Regions from separate parts of the Micromonospora sp. NPDC050187 genome, predicted to be linked through region 3. Evidence: riboswitches for the same ligand, from Rfam matches in the RefSeq annotation. Region 3 holds a riboswitch; each other region holds the start of a gene.
What was found. Region 3 has a riboswitch for cyclic di-AMP ahead of ACIBJE_RS19150 (NlpC/P60 family protein). Riboswitches for the same ligand answer to the same signal wherever they lie in the genome.
Positions count from the first base shown of each region.

Region 1: another riboswitch for cyclic di-AMP. It lies ahead of ACIBJE_RS02980 (C39 family peptidase); the one in region 3 lies ahead of ACIBJE_RS19150 (NlpC/P60 family protein).
Region 2: another riboswitch for cyclic di-AMP. It lies ahead of ACIBJE_RS11575 (coiled-coil domain-containing protein); the one in region 3 lies ahead of ACIBJE_RS19150 (NlpC/P60 family protein).

Region 1 covers NZ_JBITJH010000001.1:604,685-608,214, forward strand. The annotation lists gene ACIBJE_RS02970 (hypothetical protein) at 1-50, shown strand, start outside; gene ACIBJE_RS02975 (hypothetical protein) at 210-986, shown strand; cyclic di-AMP (ydaO/yuaA leader) riboswitch at 1,317-1,456, shown strand; gene ACIBJE_RS02980 (C39 family peptidase) at 1,652-2,503, shown strand; gene ACIBJE_RS02985 (CDP-glycerol glycerophosphotransferase family protein) at 2,614-3,530, opposite strand, start outside.
Region 2 covers NZ_JBITJH010000005.1:392,665-396,194, reverse strand. The annotation lists gene ACIBJE_RS11595 (hypothetical protein) at 1-65, shown strand, start outside; gene ACIBJE_RS11590 (DivIVA domain-containing protein) at 62-319, shown strand; gene ACIBJE_RS11585 (hypothetical protein) at 316-555, shown strand; gene ACIBJE_RS11580 (YibE/F family protein) at 719-2,035, shown strand; cyclic di-AMP (ydaO/yuaA leader) riboswitch at 2,202-2,333, shown strand; gene ACIBJE_RS11575 (coiled-coil domain-containing protein) at 2,337-3,347, shown strand; gene ACIBJE_RS11570 (carbonic anhydrase) at 3,458-3,530, opposite strand, start outside.
Region 3 covers NZ_JBITJH010000011.1:209,258-212,787, forward strand. The annotation lists partial or broken gene ACIBJE_RS19140 (CBS domain-containing protein) at 1-15, shown strand, start outside; gene ACIBJE_RS19145 (C40 family peptidase) at 145-1,161, shown strand; cyclic di-AMP (ydaO/yuaA leader) riboswitch at 1,393-1,519, shown strand; gene ACIBJE_RS19150 (NlpC/P60 family protein) at 1,661-2,572, shown strand; gene dcd (dCTP deaminase) at 2,697-3,275, opposite strand; gene ACIBJE_RS19160 (pyridoxamine 5'-phosphate oxidase family protein) at 3,371-3,530, shown strand, end outside.

The sequences.
Region 1 (3,530 bases), on a different contig from region 3:
CCGGCACCGACGTCGGCGCGGTCTCCTCCCGGGCCCCACCGCGTCGCTGATCCGTCCACCCCGGGTGTCCCGTCCCCGGCGTGGGAGCTGATCCGACGAACCTCACCCCGCACCCGCCGACGGCGGTCCCGGTGGCTCCGCCGACGGTCGGAGCCGGTGCCCGAGGCGTGCGACCCCCGCCCGCTCCCGTGTCCCGTGAGGTGCCGACGATGGACGTCGTTCTCTACGAGTTCCTGGTCGACGTGCCCCGGGCGGCCGCGATCTGGTCCGCCCTGCTCGTGCTCGCCCTGACCGTGCTCACCGTCCTGGTGGCCCGCCCCGAGCGGGATCGGGAGTCGACGCTCGCCCCGCCCGCGCCCGCCGGGGACCCGGCCGCCCTCCACCCCGCCGTGCCCGATCCGGCCGACCTGCGCCGGTACGCCGAGGAGGTGGCCGTCGCCGCGGCCGGTGCCGCGCAGACCGCCCGTCGCCGCCGGGAGCGGTGGCTGACCGCGCAGGAACGGGTCGACCAGGCCTGGCGGGCGTACGACGAGGCGGAGACCGCCGCCCGCCGCTTCGCCGGGGCCACCGCCCTGCCCGTTCCCCGGACGCCCCGCACCCCGGCCGAGTACGTCGCCCGGGAACGGTTCCTGCACCGGGCCGCGATGGCCGCGTACTGGCGGGGTGACCTGTCGGTGGGGCAGCTCAGCGACGTCTTCGCCCGCCGCGGCGGGTGGAATCCGCGGCTGCACCCCGTCGTGCAGGAGGCGGTCCTGCACCGGGTGGTGCGCGACCTGCGGCGGGGGGAGTACCGGACGGCGGCCGAGCGGGAGCGGGTGGCCTGGCGGCAGGCGGAGGTCGCCGCGACGGCGGCACGGTCCCTGGCGGAGGAGGCGTCCCTCGCGGCGGAACGTCTCCGGGCGAGCAGCCGGACGATGGTCGAGCCCCGGCGCGTGCCGGGTGCGGTCCGCCTCGCCGCCCGGTGGCGACCGGCGCGGGTGGGCTGAGCGGGGCCGGTTCCGCCCCTCGGGCGGTGCGCTGGCCGGGAGCGTGACCGGATCGTGACGTGACCTGGGCCACGCCCTGCCGCGCGGCACCTTCGACACCGGTCGTCCCGTTCCGCGTCGAGTGCGAGCGAGCGGTTGTGCCGATGCCGTCCGGAAATCGCCCGACGGTACTCGGAAAACCGGTCGTCCGATTGAGCGACGTCAGCCCGTTAATGTGCCCGACTTCCGGGTGTGCCGTGCGGTTTGCCCAGCTCACGGGGGTTGGCAGGGGATTGAGGTATCAGTAGTGTCGGCCCGTCTGGCGCGGTCGTAGGTCGCAAAGGGTGACACCGCGCCGGCCCGCCTAATCGTGCGCAACGAGCCGGGGACCCACGTACGTCCGGGGTGAATCCGCGGGGCCGACCCGTGGTAGGGCGATCTTTCCCGCCCGAATCCGTCAGCTAACCCGGTAGGCGGTATCGGAAGGAGTAGCTCGTGCTGCACGCCCCCGTTACCCGGCTCCTCCACGGTGCCCAGGTGCCGCCGGCCGTCCGTCCGCGCCGCCGGCACTGACTCCGGCGTCCGCCCTCAGACGCCGTCCGAGCGGGCACCCCGCGCCATCGTCGACCCCACGCACGGTCCGCCCTGCGTCGACCGGGTGCGCCGCTCTCCACCCCTGTCTTGACGTGGAGGAATCCGTGAAGTACCCGGTCCCGCGACCGTTCAACCTGTTCCGAGCCCGCCGGTCGTACCAGGTCGCCGCCGCGGCGGCGGTCGTGGTGGCGGCGTCCACCGCCGGCGTCCTGCTCGTCGACCCCGGCACCCCGGTACACCGGGAGGACACCGTCGCCACGGCGGCCGAGCCGGACCGGTCGACCGCCGCCTCCCGGCAGCACGACCGCGCCACCGCGGCCCCGGCCAGCCCGTCCGCCGTCGCCACCACCCCGCCGACCACCCCGTCCGCGTCGCCCGCCGCCACCCGGTCGCCGAACCCGGACCTGACGGCCAGCCCCACCCCGCCGAAGCCGCCCGCGTCGAAGGTGCTCGACATCCAGTACCAGGAGCAGACCACCTTCTACTACTGCGGTCCGGCCGCCACCCGGATCGCGCTGACCGCCCGGGACGTCGTCCGCAGCCAGGACGACCTCGCCCAGCGGCTGAACACCACCCAGTCCGGCACCAACTCCGCCGCCGACACCACCCGGGTCCTCAACGACCTGGTCGGCCGGGACGTCTACCGGACCCGGACGATCCCCGGCAACGCGGCCACCCCCGCCCAGATGGACCGGCTCCAGGCCGACGTGGTGCGGGCCGTCGGCAACGGGTACGCCGTCGTCGTCAACATCGCCGGCTCGGCCACCGACGTCGCCGGTGGCTGGCACTCCTACCCCGGCGGGCACTACCTGACCGTGGTCGGTTACCGGGACAACGGCCGGACCGTCAAGATCGCGGACCCGGCGAACGCCGCCGCCGGCTCGTACTGGATGACCACCATCGGCCTGGCGCACTGGGCCGCCACCCGTGGCTACTCCGCCTGATTCTTCGCGCGGGGAGTAACCGCCGCTGTGGTAGGAGGGGTCCCCTGCTCCTCAAAATGAGGTAACAGGGGACCCCTCCTACCACCACACCACCACAGGCGAAGCCGAGTTCAGCCGGTGACGGACTCCGCCCCGACCGGCCGGTCCGCGTGGCCGGGGTGGGTCGCCGGCACGGCGGCCGGCGCGAGGTGCGCCCGGGCGGCCGACAGGAAGCCCTCGGCGTACGACTCGACCGGGAAGTCGCCCAGGTAGTGGGTGCGCATCGCCCAGCGCGCCTCGGCCAGCGGGTCGGTGCCGAGCAGCCGCTCCAGCACGTCGTCGACGTCGGCCAGGTCCCGGCGCAGCACGTAGCCGGAGCGGGCCAGCGGGAAGCGTGCGGTGAACGCGTCGCCGTCCACGCCCATGTCGGTCACCGCGTACGGCTTGCCGGAGTAGAGGTAGTCGGAGATGACCCCGGAGACGTCCGAGATCAGCGCGTCGGAGCGGTTGACGCAGTCGACCAGGCTCATCGCCCGACTCGCGTCGGTGCCCCAGACGTGCTGCCGGCCGGTGCGGGAGCGGTCCGTCGCGAGCAGCTCCTCCACCCGGGCGAGCTGCCGTGCCGACTCCGGGTTCTGCGCGGTGTACGGGTGGGCCCGCAGGATCACCGTCGCGCCCCGGGCCAGCAGCCGCCCGACCACCGCCTCGGCCACCGGCAGCGAGCAGTAGTTCGCGTCCGCGTGGTGCCCGGTCCAGGTGGGCGTGTAGAGCACGGTCGGGTGGGCCGGCATCGGCACCGGCGGCCGGCGTACCCCGATCGCCTCCACCTGGGGGCGGCCGACGACGACGAACTTCTCCGCCGGGATGTGCACCCCGGCGCGGGCGTACCGGTCGATCGCCGCCTGCCCGGCCACGAAGTTCCGGTCGAAGATCGCCGAGACCGGGTTGGCGCTCGGCGCCTTGTCGCTGTCGCCGTGGTGGATCTGGATGTGGGTGAGCTGGGTGAACCGGATGCAGTGCGCGTTCTTCGCGCCGTGGTTGACATAGA
Region 2 (3,530 bases), on a different contig from region 3:
CCGCGCTCGCGGCGCAGTTTCCCGCGAACGCGGCGGACCCGGCAGGGAGAGGTCGACGGCCGTGATCTACCTGACCGGCAAGCGGCTCGGGCCGCACCAGATCCGGAGCGCGGAATTCGACCGGTGCTGGCGCGGACTCGCACCGGATCAGGTCCGCTCCCATCTCGACCGGGTCGCCGGGGAGGTGGAGCGGCTGCACCGGCACATCCGGGTCGTGGAGGCCGACGGCGACCGGATTCGTCAGGCGCTGCGCTGCTGGCAGTCCGAGTACGCCCAGCGCCGGCCGGCGGACTCCGGCCCTCGGCACGGGCGGTGGTGACGTTGAGCCGTTGGGTCCTGCACCTGCCGCTGACGCTGCCCGACCGGGGGTACGCCGTCGCCCTCGTGGTGGCGCTGCGCGACTCCCTCGGGCACGTGCCGGAACTGGACTTCGGGGAGGCCACGCTCAGCGCTGAGGACGACCAGTCGCGGCGTACCCGGATCTGGTGTGACGCGCGGCTGGGCGACGGACGGCGGTGTGTGCTGCCGATCGGGCACGACGGGAGGTGCCGGTGACCGGTGGGCGCATGGACGGGGCAGCTCCACAGCGTGCCGACGAACTCCCTACCGAGCCGCGCGGAACCGGGCCGGACCGCCGAACAGGCTGCGAGCTGCGACTTCGGAGCCGGCAGAATGGTCCGGCCAGGGCACCCGCCACGCCAGGACCGTTGGGAGAAGCATGGGCCACGACCACAGCCGCCCCATTGCCGCTGCGCCGCCGCGGGTACGGCGTGTCCTGATCGCGACCGTGGTCCCGCTCTTCCTGGTGACCCTGGTCGCGGCGCTGGTGCTCTGGCCCCGCGACGCCCCGTCGGTGGGCGGCGGCGAGGACGCGGCCCGCTACCACGGCACGGTGACGCGGGTGGTCACCGAGCCCTGCCCACCCACGCCGGAGGCCCCGGAGGGCACGGTGGAGGGGCCGTGCGGCACCGCCACGGTGAGCGTCGACACCGGGCCGGACGCCGGACAGCAGGTCGAGACGGCGCTGCCCGCCGGGCCGGGCTCACCCTCGGTGGAGGTCGGCGACGAGATCGTCCTGGTGGTGCTGACCGACCCGGCCGATCCGACGGTCAGCAGCTACAGCATCGCCGCCCACCAGCGGGGGAAGCCGTTGATCTGGCTGGCCCTGGCGTTCGCCGCCGCCATCGTCGCGTTCGGCCGGTGGCGCGGCCTGGCCGCGCTCGGCGGGCTGGCGGCCAGCTTCGCCATCCTGCTCGTTTTCGTGCTGCCCGGCATCAGCGCCGGGCAGGCTCCGCTGCCGGTGGCGGTCACCGGCGCCGCGCTCATCATGTTCGTGGTGTTGTATCTCACCCACGGGGTCACCGCGCAGACCTCCGTCGCGGTCCTCGGCACCCTGGCCAGCCTGGTGCTCACCGGCCTGCTCGGCAGCCTGGCGACCGCGTTCACCCACCTGACCGGGTACGGCTCCGAGGACGCCACCACGCTGTCGATGTTCCAGGCCGACGTCGACCTGCACGGGTTGCTCCTGGCCGGCATCATCATCGGCTCCCTGGGCGTCCTGGACGACGTCACGGTCACCCAGGCCGCCACGGTCACCGAGCTGGCCCACGCCAATCCCGACCTCACCCGGCTCCAGCTCTACCGGGCGGCCACCCGGGTCGGCCGGGCGCACATCGCCTCGACGGTCAACACGATCGTGCTGGCGTACGCGGGGGCGTCGCTGCCCCTGCTGCTGTTGCTGACCGCCGACACGCGCGGGATCAGCGAGATCGTGAGCAGCGAGTTCCTCGCCCAGGAGATCGTCCGCAGCATCGTCGCCACGCTCGGGCTGATCGCCGCCGTACCGATCACCACCGGCCTGGCCGCCCTGGTGACCACCGCCGGACGGGGTGGCACGCCGAGCCGCCGCCTGCCCCGGCCCGCCGGGGAGCGGGACGAGGCCCTGGCCGCCCTCAGCGGTCCCCGTGCCGCCACCGGGGTCACCGATTCCGGCCACGGACCGGGCCGCCCGGGGAACACGGATCCGCCCTGGTGACACTGCGCAGCGTGACCACCAGCTGCTACGATCTTGACAAATGTGACAGGAGTGACCGAAAGCAATAGGGAAATAACGCTTTTGGTCGGGATCCGGGCGTAGAACCCCACGCCCACTGTCAGGTAACCTCGCTGCCGGTTACCGCCGAAGGCGCGCACCGGCGCCAGCGGGGCCACCGCCTAATCGCCCACCGGCGAATCGGGGAACCAGGTTCATGGGGTGCATCCGCGTCAGCGGTAGGGGCCACTTCCGCCCCGAACCCGTCAGCTAACCCGGTCGGCGGTCGACGGAAGGGAAGACTGTGACGGCACCCCTACGCCGCTGGCTGAAGCCTGTCGTGGCCGTGCTCGCCGCCTTCGCCGTGGCCGCCGGGCCCGCGCCGGCGCTGGCGGAGCCGTCGAGCCCGTCTGGGCACGACGGAGAGCAGCCGAAGCTCCTCAACGAGGTGATCGAGGAGGCGAACCGGAGCTACACCCAGGCCCAGGCGAAACTCAACGCCTCGCAGAAGCGTCAGCTCACCCTCGCCCTGGAGGTCCGGCGGGCCCAGAACGAGCTGAAGGCGCTCACGCCGCAGGTGGCCACGATCGCCGTGCGGTCCTACATGACCGGCCGGGTCGGCCCCGCCTCCATGTTGCTGGAGAGCAACACACCCGACTCGTTCGTCAAGCGGGCCAGCGCGCTGGACGAGATGAACATGGTCAACAGCAAGAAGGTCGCCGCGGTGGCCGCCGCCAAGGACCAGGCGGAACGAGCCAAGAAGGCGCTCGACGCCGAGGTGCTGGAGCAGCAGAAGCAGGCCGACATCCTGAAGAAGCGCAAACGCGAGGCGGAGAAGTCGCTCGCCCTGGTCGGCGGCGTCGGGTTGACCGGTGGCCTGGTGGACGCCACCTCCCCGGTCGCCCGGATCGGCCCCGGGCGGGACAGCAACGGCAACTGGCGTCCGCTGGGCTGCACCGAGGACGACCCGACCACCGGCGGCTGCATCACCCCGCGCACCCTGCACATGTACAAGGAGGTCAAGCGGGCCGGCTTCGACATGTTCGTCGGGTGCTACCGACCGGGTGGGCCGTACGAGCACCCCAAGGGGCGGGCCTGCGACTGGTCGCTCCAGAAGTCGGGGTTCAGCCGGTGGGACACCAACAAGGAGCGGATGTACGGGAACAACCTCACCGCGTTCCTGGTCCGTAACGCCGACCGGCTGGGCATTTACTACGTGATCTGGAACAAGCAGATCTGGTTCCCGGCGACCGGCTGGAGTTCGTACAGCGGGCCCTCCGACCACACGGACCACGTCCACGTGTCCATGCTCTGACCCCGCGCACGAAGACCCGGGCCCCGCATCCGTTCGACCGGAGGCGGGGCCCGTTCGCGCGGCCGGCCGGAGCCGACCGGGTCAGTGGCGGGCCGAGGGGACCGGCCGGGTCAGTGGCGGGCCGAGGGGGCGACCGGGCCGGCGGCGAGGGCGACGTCCTCGGTGGCGGACGCCGAGCGGACC
Region 3 (3,530 bases):
GGTGCCGGAGCGTGATACGAGACCCCCTCGCCTTGATATCGCCCCGTTGCTTCCCTAATGTTGGGCACCGGCCGCTGTGGATCGTCTGCCCCGCCATCCTCTCCCTCGCGGGGCGCCCGGTGGTCTGGTCGCCAAAGGAGTTCGGTGCCGGTGGCAACCCTGCCCCCTCAGCGTCACGCACCGGATCGGCTCCCCACTCGTCCGGGTGGGCTGCGCCGGTTCGTTCGCACCCTGGTCACCCTGTCCGCCGCCGCCGTGGTCGGTGTCGGCCTGCTCGCTGCTCCCGCGCATGCCGCGCCCACTCCCGAGGAGATCGAGGCGCAGATCGACAAGCAGTGGAGGCAGTTGGAGCCCACGATCGAGAAGTACAACGAGGTTCGCGTCAGGCTCAAGGCCAACCAGAAGAAGGCCGCTGATCTGGAGAAGAAGATCCAGCCGCTCGCGTTGCAGAGCGACATGGCCATGAACCGGATCGGTGCCCTGGCCTCCCGGCACTACATGACCGGCCCGTCGCAGGAGATCGGCGCTCTGCTGGTCAGCGCCAAGCCGGGCACCCTGGCCGAGCAGATGGGCATGCTCGACCGGCTCGCCGCCCACCAGCGTCAGCAACTCCAGGGCGTGGTGGCGATCCGGACAAGGTACGAGGCCGAGAAGCAGAAGCTCGACACCCTCATCGCTACCCAGGTCCAGCAGCAGAAGGACCTGGCGGCCAAGAAGGCCAAGATCGACGCCGAGATCAAGCGGCTGCGGGCGTCCATGCCGAAGACTGCGGTCAGCGCCCCCGGCTGCCCGCTCATCAAGGGCGTGATCAGCAGCGACGCCAACACCGCCATCAGAACCGCCTGCGCGCAGGTCGGCGACCCGTACGTCTTCGGCGCCACCGGGCCAAACGCCTTCGACTGCTCGGGGTTGACCCAGTATGCCTACAAAGCCGCGGGCATCCACCTGACCCACTTCACCGGTGATCAGTGGAAGGAGACCAAGGAGATCAGCCGCTCCGAGGCCCGCCCTGGTGACCTGGTCTTCTTCTTCAGCGACCTGAGCCACGTCGGGCTCTACCTGGGCAACGGCATCATGGTGCACGCCCCCCGGGCCGGTAAGCCGGTGCAGGTGGCCAGCATCAACCACATGCCGGTCGCGGGCTTCCGCCGCCCCTACTGACCGATCCTGACGAAGGGTCCCCGGCCAGCGGCCGGGGACCCTTCGTGCTGGGCCAACGAACGGCGCCCACAGTGGTTACTGTCGGGAATCAGCAGGTGGCACTACCGCGAACCGTGTTGCGGATCGACGACGGTCGTCTCTAACCTCGGCACTTGCCGAGCCGGTGACAGGCCGCCAGTCGGAGGCGGCAACGGTTCGGCACCGCCGAGTCGCCCGACGCACGTCGCCACAGGAGAAACCACACCAGAGCGAGCCGGGGAACCACCAGCACCATCGGGGTGAATCCGTACCACGGTAGGGCGCTCCCTTCCCGCCCGAACCCGTCAGCTAACCCGGTAGGCGGTCAACGGAAGAAGGAGTAAGAAGCCCGGTGGCACACCATGCCCCGCGGCCACCGTCCGTCCGGGCGGCCCCGGCTGCCCGGACGACGGCTGCGCCGCGTCCATGCTGGTCCCGCTTCACCAACGCCGTCACCGTCCTCGTCGGAGCCGCTGTCCTCGTGACGGGCGGCGCCGGCGCGGCCCACGCCGAACCCTCGGTCGCCGAGATCGAACGCCAGATCGACCGGGAGTGGAACACCCTCGAACCGGTCATCGAACAGCACAACGCCACCCGGCAGGCGCTCGCCGCCAAAAAGCGGCAGGCGGCGGCACTCGCCGACCGGATCGAGCCGCTGCGCCGCCAGGTCGACCAGGCGATGCGCAAGGTCGGCGGACTCGCGGTACGGGCGTACAAGGGGGAGAACGCCTCCGCCCTCAACGCCATGCTCGCCAACCCGTCGCCGGCCACCGTCGTCCACCAACTCGAACTACTCGACCAGTTCGCCCGTCGGCAGCAGACCGACATCCGGCACGTGGTCGAACTGCGGGACCAGCTCAGCGCCCGCAAGGCCCCGCTGGACCGGCTGGTCACGCAGCTCAGCCAGGCCGAACGCCAGCTGGACGGGAAACGTCGGCAGATCGACGCCGCCATCACCCGCCTGCAGAAGATGCGCCTGGAGGCGTACGGCAACGGCGCTGGCACCAGCCTGCGCCCCGCCCCCTGCCCGGCCGTCTACCCGGGCGGTGCCGCCGGACGGGCCGTCACGTTCGCCTGCGCGCAGATCGGCAAGCCCTACGTCTGGGGAGCCGAGGGGCCGAACGCGTACGACTGCTCCGGGCTCACCCTCGCCGCCTGGGCCCGGGCCGGGGTCGCCCTGCCGCACAACGCCGCCCAGCAGCGGCGGGTGACCGCCCGGGTGGGCCGGAGCGAGCTACGTCCCGGCGACCTCGTCTTCTACTACTCGGATCTGCACCACGTCGGCATGTACGTCGGCAACGGCTGGCTGGTGCACGCCTCCCGGGCCGGCGCGCCGGTGAAGATGAAGCGGGCCGACGACGGCCCGGTGCACAGCTACGGCCGCCCCGGCTGAGGTGGTAGCAGGGGTCCCCTGTTACCGCTTTTTGCGTAGCAGGGGACCCTGCAGGCACCTGGCGAAGCGGAGCGCGCCGCACCATCACCCGTAGAACGAGGGGTGGTGGTGGATGTGGGGAGGGTCAGCGGGTGGGCCAGGTGCGCCAGTTCCGCCAGGCCCGGCTCGGGGTGGGGCCGCGCTGCCCCTGGTAGCGGGAGCCGTAGACGGCGGAGCCGTACGGATGCTCGGCCGGCGAGGAGAGCCGGAAGATGCAGAGCTGACCGATCTTCATGCCGGGCCAGAGCGTGATCGGCAGGTTGGCCACGTTGGAGAGTTCCAGCGTCACGTGGCCGGAGAACCCGGGGTCGATGAAGCCGGCGGTCGAGTGGGTGAGCAGGCCGAGCCGGCCCAGGCTCGACTTGCCCTCCAGGCGGCCCGCGAGTTGGTCGCCGAGCGAGATGACCTCCAGCGTGGAGGCGAGCACGAACTCCCCGGGGTGCAGCACGAAGGGTTCCCCCTCGGGCACCTCCACCAGCGAGGTGAGGTCGTCCTGCTGCAACGCCGGGTCGATGTGCGTGTAGAGGTGGTTGTTGAAGACCCGGAAGAGCCGGTCCAGGCGCACGTCGATGCTGGAGGGCTGCACCAGACTCGCGTCGAACGGTTCCAGTGCCAGCGTGCCAGCCTTGATCTCGCTGACGAGGTCCCGGTCGGAGAGCAGCATCGCACCACCATATCCAGTGCCGTAGCCCCCGCGATCCGGCGGGTGACCAGCGCGTCGGAGTGCTCTTTCGTACGGGTGTTCGATAGGATGTCGGCATGGCTTCCTGGTCCGAGTTCGCCGCCGACGAGCCCCGCCTCGCCGACGCGATCCGCCTTCTCATGCAGCAGTACGGCCCGGGCTTCGGCTACCTGGCCACGGTCCGGGCAGACGGTGGCCCCCGGGTCCATCCGGTCTCCCCGGTCATCACCGACGAAG